One region of the Streptomyces sp. NPDC001156 genome, then DNA from elsewhere that is predicted to be linked to it. Evidence: riboswitches for the same ligand, from Rfam matches in the RefSeq annotation. Region 1 holds a riboswitch; each other region holds the start of a gene.
The links. A riboswitch is a leader RNA that binds a small molecule or an ion and turns the genes downstream of it on or off. The one in region 1 is predicted to bind S-adenosylmethionine.
Positions count from the first base shown of each region.

Region 2: linked by a shared signal. The riboswitch ahead of ACWDA7_RS33820 (amino acid ABC transporter permease) and the one ahead of ACWDA7_RS00030 (aminotransferase class V-fold PLP-dependent enzyme) in region 1 are both predicted to bind S-adenosylmethionine.
Region 3: linked by a shared signal. The riboswitch ahead of thrC (threonine synthase) and the one ahead of ACWDA7_RS00030 (aminotransferase class V-fold PLP-dependent enzyme) in region 1 are both predicted to bind S-adenosylmethionine.

Region 1 covers NZ_JBSFJX010000001.1:2,727-6,758, reverse strand. Annotated here, with positions in the region: gene qcrB (cytochrome bc1 complex cytochrome b subunit) at 1-119, shown strand, start outside; gene trpD (anthranilate phosphoribosyltransferase) at 254-1,318, shown strand; SAM riboswitch class IV at 1,807-1,923, shown strand; gene ACWDA7_RS00030 (aminotransferase class V-fold PLP-dependent enzyme) at 2,117-3,478, shown strand; gene ACWDA7_RS00025 (hypothetical protein) at 3,605-3,883, shown strand; partial or broken gene ACWDA7_RS00020 (transposase) at 3,903-4,032, shown strand, end outside.
Region 2 covers NZ_JBSFJX010000105.1:20,595-24,626, reverse strand. Annotated here, with positions in the region: gene ACWDA7_RS33830 (ABC transporter substrate-binding protein) at 1-578, opposite strand, end outside; gene ACWDA7_RS33825 (amino acid ABC transporter ATP-binding protein) at 652-1,437, opposite strand; gene ACWDA7_RS33820 (amino acid ABC transporter permease) at 1,434-2,474, opposite strand; SAM riboswitch class IV at 2,843-2,953, opposite strand; gene ACWDA7_RS33815 (glutathione S-transferase C-terminal domain-containing protein) at 3,041-3,922, opposite strand.
Region 3 covers NZ_JBSFJX010000007.1:117,557-121,588, forward strand. Annotated here, with positions in the region: gene ACWDA7_RS06265 (cold-shock protein) at 130-333, opposite strand; gene ACWDA7_RS06270 (MoaD/ThiS family protein) at 783-1,058, opposite strand; gene thrC (threonine synthase) at 1,101-2,381, opposite strand; SAM riboswitch class I at 2,400-2,556, opposite strand; gene ACWDA7_RS06280 (glucosyl-3-phosphoglycerate synthase) at 2,786-3,730, shown strand; gene ACWDA7_RS06285 (alpha,alpha-trehalose-phosphate synthase (UDP-forming)) at 3,816-4,032, shown strand, end outside.

The DNA.
Region 1 (4,032 bases):
AGGCCACGGACAAGCTGCGCTCCAAGCTGAGCTACGGCTACTACGGGGACACCAACCAGATCCCCAAGCCCACGGTCGAGGAGTACAAGGAGATCACGAGCGGCCACGGCCACCACTGATCGCTGCGCACGCCACAGTCGAAGGGCCCCGTCCGGTGTTCGGACGGGGCCCTTCGCCGTCTGCCGGGCTGGATAGGGTGGACCTGTTCGAGATATGCGTCCCGTGGTCCGGGACAACGACCCAGGAGCGGCTTATGAGCGCTGTGACCCCCGCTGGAGGCGACACCGCGGCGGGCCGTTCCTGGCCCCAGGTGCTGAACGGGCTGCTGGACGGCCGTGACCAGAGCGCGGACGACACCGCCTGGGCGATGGACCGCATCATGCGCGGCGAGGCGACGGACGCGCAGATCGCCGGGTTCGCGGTGGCACTGCGGGCCAAGGGCGAGACGGTGGAGGAGATCACCGGCCTTGTCCGTGCGATGTACGAGCACGCGAACGTCATCGAGGTGCCGGGGCCGACGGTCGACATCGTCGGTACGGGCGGTGACGGCGCGAAGACGGTGAACATCTCCACGATGTCGTCGATCGTGGTGGCCGGCACCGGAGCCAAGGTCGTCAAGCACGGCAACCGGGCCGCGTCCTCCGCGTCCGGGGCCTCGGACGTGCTGGAGAAGCTCGGGGTCAATCTGGAGCTGCCGGTGTACCGGGTGGCCGAGGTGGCCGAGGAGGCCGGGATCACCTTCTGCTTCGCGGTGAAGTTCCACCCGGCGCTGCGGCACGTGGCGGCGGCGCGCGGGCAACTGGGAATCCGTACGACGTTCAACATCCTGGGCCCGCTGACGAACCCGGCGCGGGTGAAGGCCCAGGCCGTCGGTGTCGCGGACCCGCGGATGGCGCCGATCGTGGCGGGGGTCCTCGCCGAGCGCGGCAACTCCTCGCTGGTGTTCCGGGGCGACGACGGCCTGGACGAGCTGACGACCACATCGACCTCCCGGGTCTGGATCGTCCGCGACGGCAAGGTCACCGAGGAAGCCTTCGACCCCCGGGACGTGGGGATCGACCTGGTCCCGGTGGAGGCCTTGCGCGGTGCCGACGCCTCTTACAACGCCGATGTGGCGCGACGGGTGCTGACCGGTGAGACGGGCCCGGTACGGGACGCCGTACTGCTGAACTCGGCGGCGGCGCTGGTGGCGCTGGAGCCGGGTTCCGGGTCGCTCGCGGAGCAGATCCGGGCCGGGATGGAGAAGGCCGTGGAGTCCATCGACTCGGGGGCGGCCAAGCGGACGCTGGACCACTGGGTGGCGGCGACCCACGCCTGACATCCGCGGGGCCTGGGGCGCGGGCTCCTCGGCTCCGCTCCAAGCTGTTCCGGGTGTGCCTGAGAGGGGTGCCCCCACAGGCTCAGGGCCGATGGGGCCCACCAGGCATCTCCGGCCCGGCCTTCGCCCGTCCGGCACTCCCACGCCTTCGCGGCCGTGCGCGCATCCCCGGCTGTGGACGGTCCTTGGCGGCGGTGTGTGGGTCGCGGTCTGCGGATCAGCCTTTGTAACCGCGCGCGTCCCCGTCTCCGGTGCGGCCTTCGTGGTCGTGTGCGGGTCGCGGTCTGCGGTGCGGCCGTCGTGGTGGTGCGTGGGTCGCGGTCTGCGGTGCGGCCGTCGTGGCCGTGTTCGCGTCCCCGTCTCCGGCCCGGCCTCCACAGCCGTGCGCGCGGCCCCGTCTCCGGACCGGGCCTTCGCAACCCTGTGTGCATCCCGGCATCCGGACAGAAGTTGCGGCCGGGCGATCACGTCCCGTAGCGTCCTGTACAGGTCATGAGCGACAGCCATTCGGCCCCGGCCGGCTGTCCGGCAACCCTCCGTCCGTGGCGGGGTGCCCCGGGTGAGGACCAGGCCGTAGGCAGCGAGGTCTGCGGCAAGCGCGGACCCCTCGCATCACCAGGGGTCCTGGTCGTTCGAGGGAGCCTTCCGTGAGCAAGCGAATGCGATAGGGCCGCAGAGCCCCGCCTCCGCATCCCCTTTCACCCCTTTTCACCTTTTCGCGTGCCGCTGACGCAGCCTCGCGCCGTCGTGCGCGCCGTCCGGCACGGCGATCCCACCTGCTTACACGGGAGTGCACCCATGTCCGTTTCCACCCTTGCTGCCGACCCGTCCATTTGTGCCCCGCTGCCCGTTCTAGGCCGGGATGTCACCGTCCCGCTCGTCACGGGCGGCGAGGTCACCTACGCCGCGCTCGACTACGCGGCCAGCGCCCCGGCACTTCAGCGCGTCTGGGACGACGTGGCGGCCTACGCCCCGTACTACGGCAGCGTCCACCGCGGTGCCGGGTACCTCTCGCAGCTGTCCACCGACCTGTTCGAGAACGCCCGCCGGACCGTCGCAGCGTTCCTCGACTGCCGCGAAGAGGACGAGGTGATCTTCACCCGGTCCACCACCGACTCGCTCAACCTCCTCGCCGCCGCCCTTCCGGCCGACTGCCAGGTCTTCGTCTTCGAGACGGAACACCACGCCTCCCTGCTGCCCTGGCGGGGTGCGCGCGTCACCTGCCTGGACGCCCCGCGCACTCCGCAGCAGGCCGTCGCGACCCTGGAGCGCGCCCTTGCGGACCGCGATCCCCACGGCCCGGCCTTGGTCTGTGTCACCGGCGCCTCGAACGTCACCGGCGAGCTGTGGCCGGTGCGCGATCTCGCGGCGGCCGCCCATGCGCACGGCGCCCGTATCGTGCTGGACGCCGCCCAGCTGGCCCCGCACCACCGGGTGTCGGTCAAGGACCTGGACGTCGACTGGGTCGCGTTCTCCGGGCACAAGCTGTACGCGCCGTTCGGTTCCGGAGTCCTGGCCGGCCGCGCCGACTGGCTGCGTGCGGCCGAGCCCTACCTCGCGGGCGGAGGCGCCAGCCGCAAGGTCACCCGGCGCACCGACGGAGGAGTGGACGTCGAGTGGCACGAGAGCGCCGCACGGCACGAGGCGGGCTCGCCCAATGTCATCGGCGCCTACTCCATCGCCTCGGCCTGCAAGGCCCTCACCGAGGCCGGCTTCGACGCCCTTGTTGCCCGCGAGCAGTACCTGATCGGCAAGGTCCGGGAAGGGCTGGCCGGGGTCCCGGAGGTCAAGGTGCTCTCCCTCTTCGGCGACGACTCGCCCCGCGTCGGGGTCATCTCCTTCGTCGTCGAGGGCTGGAACAGCTCCCACTTCGCCGCCGCGCTCTCCGCGGAGTACGGCATCGGCGTCCGCGACGGCCTCTTCTGTGCCCACCCGCTGGTGCGCACACTTCTGGGCGCCGACCCGCAGACCCAGGGGGAGTGCGGCGCCCCCGAGGCGGCGCCCGGTGAGAAGACGCTGAACGCGATCCGCGTCAGCTTCGGCGCGGGCACGCCCGACGAGCACGTGGAGCGTTTCCTCGGTGCGGTCAAGGAGCTGGTCCGCGACGGTGCGAAGTGGAACTACCGCACGGAGGACGGCCGTTGCGTGCCGGCGGTCTGAGCCACCGGGGCACGGCCAGGTGGTCTCCCTCCCGTCCGCCCCGCAGCGGACGGGGGAGCGGCCCCGGCGGCCGGGGCCGCTAAGAGTTATCCCGTCATGCGGAGCGGGCCGTGTCTCCTTGCCGGGGTGACCCCCCGGTTACCGGACTTCCAGCTTCAGGTTGTGGAGTGCTGCGACTCCTGCGACGGCGTGGTTGATGCCGTCGCCTTTGCGTCGGCACTGGCGCAGGACCTGGTGGTCTTTGAGGTGGGCGATGGTGTGTTCGGCGACAGCGCGGCGCCGGCGGAACCGGCGGTAGTTGCGGTCTTTGATGATGCGGCCGACCCTGTTGCCCATTGGCAGTTGAGGGCCGACAGCGACTTGGTGGTACTGGCAGGGTTGGTGGTGCGGCCGGTTCTTTCCTGATCCCCGGTCGGGGGGTGGGATGGGAGTGTCGATGGAGCCGCAGTCGTGGCCGGAGCCGGATCCCGTGGTGGCGCGGGCGGTGCGGGCGAAGAATTTCGGGCGGCAGGTGCCGTTGCCGGTGGCGGTGCGGGACCGGCTGGGGGAACTGT
Region 2 (4,032 bases), on a different contig from region 1:
AGGTTCTCGTAGTGGCCGCCGAAGTTCCAGGTGCTCTTCTTGGGCACCTCCCAGCCGAGGTTGTCCTGGCGGTAGGAGGCGAACTCGTACTTCTTCTTGCGTTCCTCGGTGTCGGTGACATTCGAGAAGGCGACGTCGACCTTTCCGCTGTCGATGCCGACGAAGAGGTTCTCCCAGGTCGAGTTCTTCACCTCGGGCGTGAGCCCGAGCACCGCGGCCACCAGGCGGCCGAGGTCGGGTTCGGCGCCGGTGAGGCTCTTCTGGTCACCGCCCACGTAGGCCAGCGGCGGGAAGCCGGAGGGCAGGGCGCCGACGCCTATCTCCAGCTTGCCGCTCTTGCGGACGGCCGCGGGCAGCTCGGCACTGATGGACGTGACCTCGGGCACCTTGAGGGTGGTCTGTTGCGCGGCGCCGTTGGAGAGCCGGCCCACGGTGACCGTGCCGGAGGAGACGCTGTCCGTGGTGGTGGCGGCGTCGCTGTCACCCCCGCACGCGGCGAGCCCGGCGGCGAGGGTGACTACGGCGGTTCCCGCGGTGAGACCGCGAAGGATTCGGCGTCGGAGACTGAGCGCAGGCATGGCTGTCCTTGTCCGGTGGGCGGTGAAAATGAGGGCGTGGGGGGAGACTTGGGGATTGGCGAGGCCGCGGGCTTCAGAGCACCTTGCTCAGGAAGTCCCGGGTCCGCTCGTGCCGTGGATTGCCGAGGACCTCGGCGGGCGGCCCCTGCTCGACGATGCGGCCGCCGTCCATGAAGACCACCCGGTCGGCGATCTCCCGTGCGAAGGCGATCTCGTGCGTGACGATGAGGAGTGTGGTGCCGCCGTCGGCCAGGTCCTTGATGACAGCCAGCACTTCGCCGACGAGTTCGGGGTCGAGGGCGGAGGTGGGCTCGTCGAAGAGGATCACACCGGGGCGCAGGGCGAGCGCGCGGGCGATGGCCACCCGCTGCTGCTGGCCGCCGGACAACTGCCGCGGATAGGCCCCGGCCCGGTCGGCGAGTCCGACCCGGGCGAGCAGTTCGCGGGCGAGTTCCTCGGCTTCGGGCCTGGTCAGACTGCCGGTCGCGCTCGGAGCCAGGGCCACGTTGTCCAACACGGTCAGGTGCGGAAAGAGGTTGAAGTTCTGGAAGACGAAGCCGATGCGACTGCGCTGGGCCAGGATGACCCGCTCGCTCAGCTCCTTGAGGCGGTCGCCGTGCCGGCGGACGCCGATGGGCTCGCCGCCCACGCTGACATAGCCGCGTTCGGGCTTCTCCAGGTGGTTGATCACCCGCAGCAGGGTGGACTTGCCCGAGCCGGAGGGTCCGAGGATCACGGTCACCTCGCCGGGACGTACCGTCAAATCGATGCCGTCCAGCACCCGGTGGGCGCCGTACCACTTGTGCACATCGTGCACCTCGACCGCCGAGGAGTGCGTTTCGAGCGTCTGGGCGGTCATACGGCGGCCTCCCTGCGTGCACGTTCCCGCAGCTCACGCAGACCGGTGCGCAGCCTCTGCAACGGGGTCGACGGCAGGGTGCGGGTGGCGCCCCGGGCGTAGTGCCGCTCGACGTAGAACTGGACGACGGACACGATGCTCGTGAGGATCAGGTACCAGACGGTGACGACCAGCAGCAGCGGCACGATGTCGCCGGGGTAGGTGCTGCCCATGGTCTGCGCCGAGCCGAACAGATCGAGCAGCGAGACGTAGAACACCAGCGAGGTGCCCTTGATCAGTCCGATCAGCTGGTTGACGTAGTTCGGGGTGATGGACCTGAGGGCCTGCGGGAAGACGATTTTCCTGAACTGGTGGCCCCTGGGCAGGCCGAGGGCGGCGGCGGCCTCGTGCTGGCCCTGGTCGACGGAGAGGATGCCGCCCCGGACGACCTCCGCCGCGTACGCGGCCTCGTTGAGGCTCAGACCGACCACGGCGACGGCCATGTCGGTGGCCAGCCTGGACTCGTCGAAGGTGAGGAAGGCGGGGCCGAAGGGCACGCCGATGCTCACCGTCCGGTACAGCGCGCTGAAGTTGTAGAGGAAGATCAGCACGACGATCAGGGGTACGGACCGCAACGCCCATACGTAGGTCCAGCTGACGGCGCGCAGCACGGGGCTCCGGGAGAGCCGCGCGAGCGCCAGGACGATGCCGCCGAGCAGGCCGGACACGGCGCTGAGCGCGGCGACTTCGAGAGTGATCAGCAGTCCGTCGAGGATGGTGGGGCGCAGGAACCAATAGGCGAACCGGTCCCACTGGTAGAAGGGGTTCGAGACCAGGCCGTGGACGAACTGGGCCACCAGGACCAGCACCACGGCCGTGGCGATCCAGCGGCCGGGGCGGCGCAGGGGTCGTACCCGCTGGGCGGTGAGCGGTCGGCCGGAAGCGTCCGGCGAGGGGTCGCGGACCGGGTGGGCTGGAGTGGTGGGCGTGACGTCGGCGGTGGCTTCGGCCATCGGCAGGGCGTCGACGGACACGGCTGTGCCTGGGGGTTCAGTCATGGAGGGCTCCGGCAACTCGGACACCCGGGGACCGCGGCGGCGGTGCGTGGCCACGACAGGCCGGCAGGGCGGGGATCGCTCTGCGGAGCGGGGCAGCGCACGGGGTCGCACGGAACCGGGGGCTGGGCGGACAACGGCACACCGCTCAAGCGGTGTTCGTCACGGAGGCGGGGCTGGTGGAAGTAGTCAGCCCCGACAGCGGGCGCGGCCCGGTGCGGTACACAGTGCGCTGCTGACGCGCAGAAGGTCGACGGCCCGGTTGGCGACGAGCAACTGTGCGTACGGCTGTACGCAGCACTGAGGACGGCGTGCGGCCGTCCTGGAAGCTGCGTACATGTCCGCCACCTGTCGCTGTCCTGGCCCCTTGGGCCTCGCGCTTACCGAAACGTCATCCCGGTCCGGTCGTCACCTGGGGCACCCCACCGCGGCGCGAGGGTTGCCGGTCAGCAAGCCAGGGCTTGTCGCTGACGCTCATGACCGTTCTGAGCCGTAAGTAAGTCAGGCCCGGGAACCGATGTCAATGTGCGTCCATCAGGTGATACATCAGCCTACGGACGGACACGCCGTCAACTGGCCCGTGCCGGTGCGCTGTCGGGCACGTGCGCGGCCCAGTCGAGGATCTGCACCGCCGCCCCCGCGGCCTCGAGACCACGGCAGCGCGCGTGGTGCCGACGGGCGATGCCGTCGAGGTCGAGGTGCGGGCCGAAGGCCGGACGGGCGGCCAGCCGGCGGGCGTAGGCCCACAGACGCGGGTGGCCGGCTATGCGGTGCACCGCACCTGCGTCCAGGTGCCAGCGGTGCACGGTGTCCAGTTGCACCAGGCTCACCCACAACTCCACGTCGCCAGCGGTGAGTTGGTCGCCCAGCACGTATTCCTGGCGCTCCAGCCGGCCCTCCAGCGACCGCAGGGTGCACAGCAGCGAGGTGAGCGCGTCGGCCCGCTCCTCCGCACCGGCATCGGCGCGACCGGCACGCTGTGCGGCCGCCTCGAGGCCCTGCTCGCACAGGCGGCGCACACCCTCGAGCTCGGCGTCGGCGCCCTGCGGGTACAGCGCATCGCGGCCGGCGCCGAAGTGCCGGGCCAGGTCGCGCATGATGTCCGGGGCGTGCGTGCTGACGATCCGGCCCGACCAGTCGTCGCTGAGCACGGGCGCGACGGCCGCCCCAGGGTAGCGGTGGGCGCTCGCCTCGTACAGCGGGCGCAGCGCGGAGTGCTCGCCGCCGGGGCCGTCTGGCACCGCGGGCAGGAAGGTCACGGGGCAGACCTCGTCGAGACCGAGGAGGCTGTGGGTGATGGCTGTCCGCAGACAGTGCGGACAGGACAGCGACAGGTGGAGCCGGTAGCGGCGCGGTACCGCGTAGTGGCCGCTGCGTGCGTCGCGGCCGATGCGGCCCCGGAAGGCCGGGACGGACGACGGCGGGAGTGCGGTCAGGGCATGGGCGGACATGTCTCTCCCCGGGTACTGGTACGCGAAGATGCGGAGGGTGGCGGCCTGGCGGGCAGGTGACGCTCCCCGGCCCGCACGACGGGGCGCGGGGTTCCGGCACGGCCGGTTCA
Region 3 (4,032 bases), on a different contig from region 1:
TTCAGGTGAACGCGGGCTGACCAGGGCGCGCCCGCGCGGCCCCCGCCCGGGGCAAACCGAGGGGCTCGTACCCCGAACCGGGATACGAGCCCCTCGACACGTCGAACAGTTCAGTCGTCGGCGCGTTCTTCAGCCGGCCAGTCGGACCATGTCCGCCTGCGGCCCCTTCTGACCCTGCGAGATCTCGAACTCGACCCGCTGGCCCTCTTCCAGGGTGCGGTAGCCGTCCATCTGAATCGCGCTGTAGTGGACGAAAACATCCGCACCACCGTCGACCGCGATGAAGCCGTACCCCTTCTCCGCGTTGAACCACTTGACGGTGCCCTGAGCCATGCCTAACTCCCCTATTACTGGCCCTTGCACAGATCCACACTTCGCGGACCCGGGTCAGACCTCACCCCCCAACGGTTGGGGGCGTGCGCCGGAACGCGTCGACCGCGGCTGAATGTATCTGTCCAACTGCCGTCTGCAACAGGTCAATCGGACGAGAATTCCGGGCAAGACCGGTCGGGAATGTACGGAGAATTCATCCGAATTCAGGGCAAGTCGGGCCCTGCAAAAGGAGCGAATGGCTCAAAAACCCTGCCTACTTTGGCTACTTCTTATCGGCCTACGGCAGGAACTCAGAGCACCCGGCGAGGAAACCGGGAGCGGGTTCCCCAACTGTACCGTGCTCAACCATGCAGAATTGCCCCCTCCGCTTGTCTCACGGAGAGGGCAATTCGATGAACTCTCGGTGACCTGAGTTACCGAGGGTAATGATCGGGCGGGCCGAGTGACCGTCAGCCGCCCGCCACCGCCGGGATGATGGAGACGCCGGCGCCGTCGGGCGTCACGGTTTCGAGACCCTGCTCGAAGCGGACGTCGTCGTCGTTGACGTACACGTTGACGAAGCGGCGCAGCTTGCCCTGATCGTCCAGGACGCGGGCGGCGATGCCGGTGTGGTTCTTCTCCAGGTCGGCGATGACCTCCGCCAGGTTCCCGCCCTCGGCGGGAACCTCGGCCTGGCCGCCGGTGTAGGGGCGCAGGATGGTCGGGATGCGGACAGTGACGCTCATGGGGTGTGACCTCCGGTGGGGTACGGCCGGCGGGACGGGTGCTCAGACGAGCCCGGCCGCACGGAAGGAGTCCAGGTTCGGGCGGATCGTGGCGGTGAGCCCGGTGCCGGCCACCGCGTCCAGCGTCTTGAGACCGTCGCCGGTGTTGAGGACGACCGTCGTCTTCGCCGGATCGAGGACACCGCTCTCGATGAGCTTGCGCGTGACACCGACGGTCACGCCACCGGCCGTCTCGGCGAAGATGCCCTCCGTACGGGCGAGCAGCTTGATGGCATCGACGATCTGATCGTCCGTCACATCCTCCACCGCACCGCCCGTGCGGCGCGCGATGTCGAGGACGTACGGGCCGTCGGCCGGGTTGCCGATCGCCAGCGACTTGGCGATCGTCTTCGGCTTCTGCGGCCGTACGACGTCCTGGCCCGCCTTGAAGGCGACCGACACCGGGGAGCAGCCCTCGGCCTGCGCCCCGAAGATCTTGTAGGGCGTGTCCTCCACGAGCCCCAGCTTGATCAGTTCCTGTAGCCCCTTGTCGATCTTCGTCAGCTGCGAGCCGGAAGCGATCGGAACCACGATCTGGTCGGGCAGCCGCCAGCCGAGCTGCTCGGCGATCTCGTACGCCAGGGTCTTGGACCCCTCCGCGTAGTACGGACGGAGGTTGACGTTGACGAAGCCCCAGCCCTCGCCGGCCGGGTCGCCGATCAGCTCGGAGCAGAAGCGGTTCACGTCGTCGTAGTTGCCCTCGATGCCGACGAGCTGACCGCCGTAGACCGCGGCCATGACGATCTTGCCCTGCTCCAGGTCGTGCGGGATGAAGACGCAGGAGCGAAAGCCGGCCCGTGCCGCCGCGGCACCGACCGCGCCCGCGAGGTTGCCGGTGGAGGAGCAAGAGAGGGTGGTGAAGCCGAAGACGCGCGCGGCCTCCAGCGCCTGGGCGACCACGCGGTCCTTGAAGGAGTGCGTGGGGTTGCCCGAGTCGTCCTTCACGTACAGCCCGCCGGTCACGCCCAGCTCACGCGCCAGGTTGTCCGCCTTGACGAGCTTGGTCCAGCCCGGGTTGAGGTTCGGCTTGCCGGCGACGTCCGCCGGGACCGGCAGCAGCGGCGCATAACGCCAGATGTTGGCGGGGCCGGCCTCGATGCGCTTACGCAGTTCCTCGGTGTCGTAGCCCGAGAAGTCGTACGCGATCTCCAGCGGGCCGAAACACTCCTCGCAGGCGAAGACCGGGCCGAGGGGCACCCGGTGGCCGCACTCACGACACGAGAGAGCCGCGGCGGGACCGAGATTCACGGAGTCGGTGGTGCTTGCAACTGTCTGCACAGCCATGTCAGGCGAGGCCCTTTCTCCTCATCTTCCTCACGACGCATCTCGCCGTGAGACGGATTTGGCACCTTCCCTAGCCGGGAGCCTCGCGAAGACGATCAGGAGCGATCTACGAGAACCGACTGGAGGGTTGCCGGGGCTTCATCGGGCCGTGTCCCTCTGCCCCTCTGGATGAGCGGTATGCGGTTGTTTCACCGTGGTGAGCGACGGCGACCCCCGACATGCGATGGTCACCGGCGTTGTTCAAGACTGTAACCGAAGGCCAGGACAGTTGAGAGAGTCGTCCGAACCGCGAGATGGACGGATCACCACCCGCACCCCATGGGAGTCCCACTCGGGGATCTCTTCCGATCTCTTCCGATCTCTTCTGCCGACCACCGCCGTACGAACGTGAGGAGCCGCAGACTGTGCTGGAAGAAGTCGAGCGCTGGCTGAGCACCCGCTCCTGGTCCCTCGCCGATCGCCCGCTCCACCAGACCCTGGCCGCGAAACGCTCGTCCGGTTCAACGGTCAGTGTGGTGCTGCCCGCGCTCAACGAGGAGGAGACGGTCGGCGACATCGTCGCCGCCATCCGCCACGACCTCATGCAGAAGGTCCCGCTCGTCGACGAGATCGTCGTCGTCGACTCGGGCTCAACCGACCGCACCTCCGAGGTCGCCGCGGCAGCCGGCGCGAAGGTGGTCCACCGCGACGCGATCCTGCCGCGGATCCCGGCCGTGCCCGGCAAGGGCGAGGTGCTGTGGCGGTCCCTGCTCGTCACCCGTGGCGACATCGTCTGCTTCATCGACGCGGACCTGAGGGAGTTCTCCTCGGAGTTCGTCTCCGGAATCGTGGGCCCACTGCTCACCGACCCCGGCGTGGACCTGGTGAAGGCGATGTACGACCGGCCGCTCGGCGCCACGGCCGGCCAGGGCGGACGTGTCACGGAGATGATGGCGCGCCCGCTGCTCAACATGCACTGGCCCCAGCTGGCCGGATTCGTACAGCCGCTCGGCGGCGAGTACGCGGCCCGCCGTTCCCTGCTGGAACGGCTGCCGTTCCCGGTCGGGTACGGGGTGGAGCTCGGCATGCTGGTCGACGCCCTGCACCTGGTGGGCCTGGACGCCCTCGCCCAGGTCGACGTGGGGGTGCGCAAGCACCGCCACCAGGACGGACAGGCGCTCGGCCGCATGGCCGCCGCGATCTACCGCACCGCACAGCTCCGGCTGGCCCGCGGCCATCTGATCCGCCCGTCCCTCACCCAGTTCGAACGGGTGGCGGGTGGGTTCGAGCCACGGACGTACTCGGTGGACACCGAGGAGCGCCCGCCGATGGAACAGATCGCCGAGTACATGGAACGAAAGGCGGCCTGAATGGCTCCGGAACCCGTTGTATACGGCTCCACATACGGCTGAATGGAACGTTTGAGCGTTTAGGCTCCGGGCTAGGTTTCGTGGCATGGCTTCCCCGCACACGGCTTCCGTACTTGTCGCCTCCAACCGCGGCCCGGTCTCGTACGCGCTGGACGAGAGGGGGGAGCTCACCGCCAAGCGGGGCGGTGGCGGACTGGTCTCCGGACTGTCGGCGATCGGCCCGGACACGGACGCCGTCTGGATCTGCTCCGCCCTGAACGACGCCGACCGTGAGGCCGTCCGGCGCACGGGCGGTGCGCTCG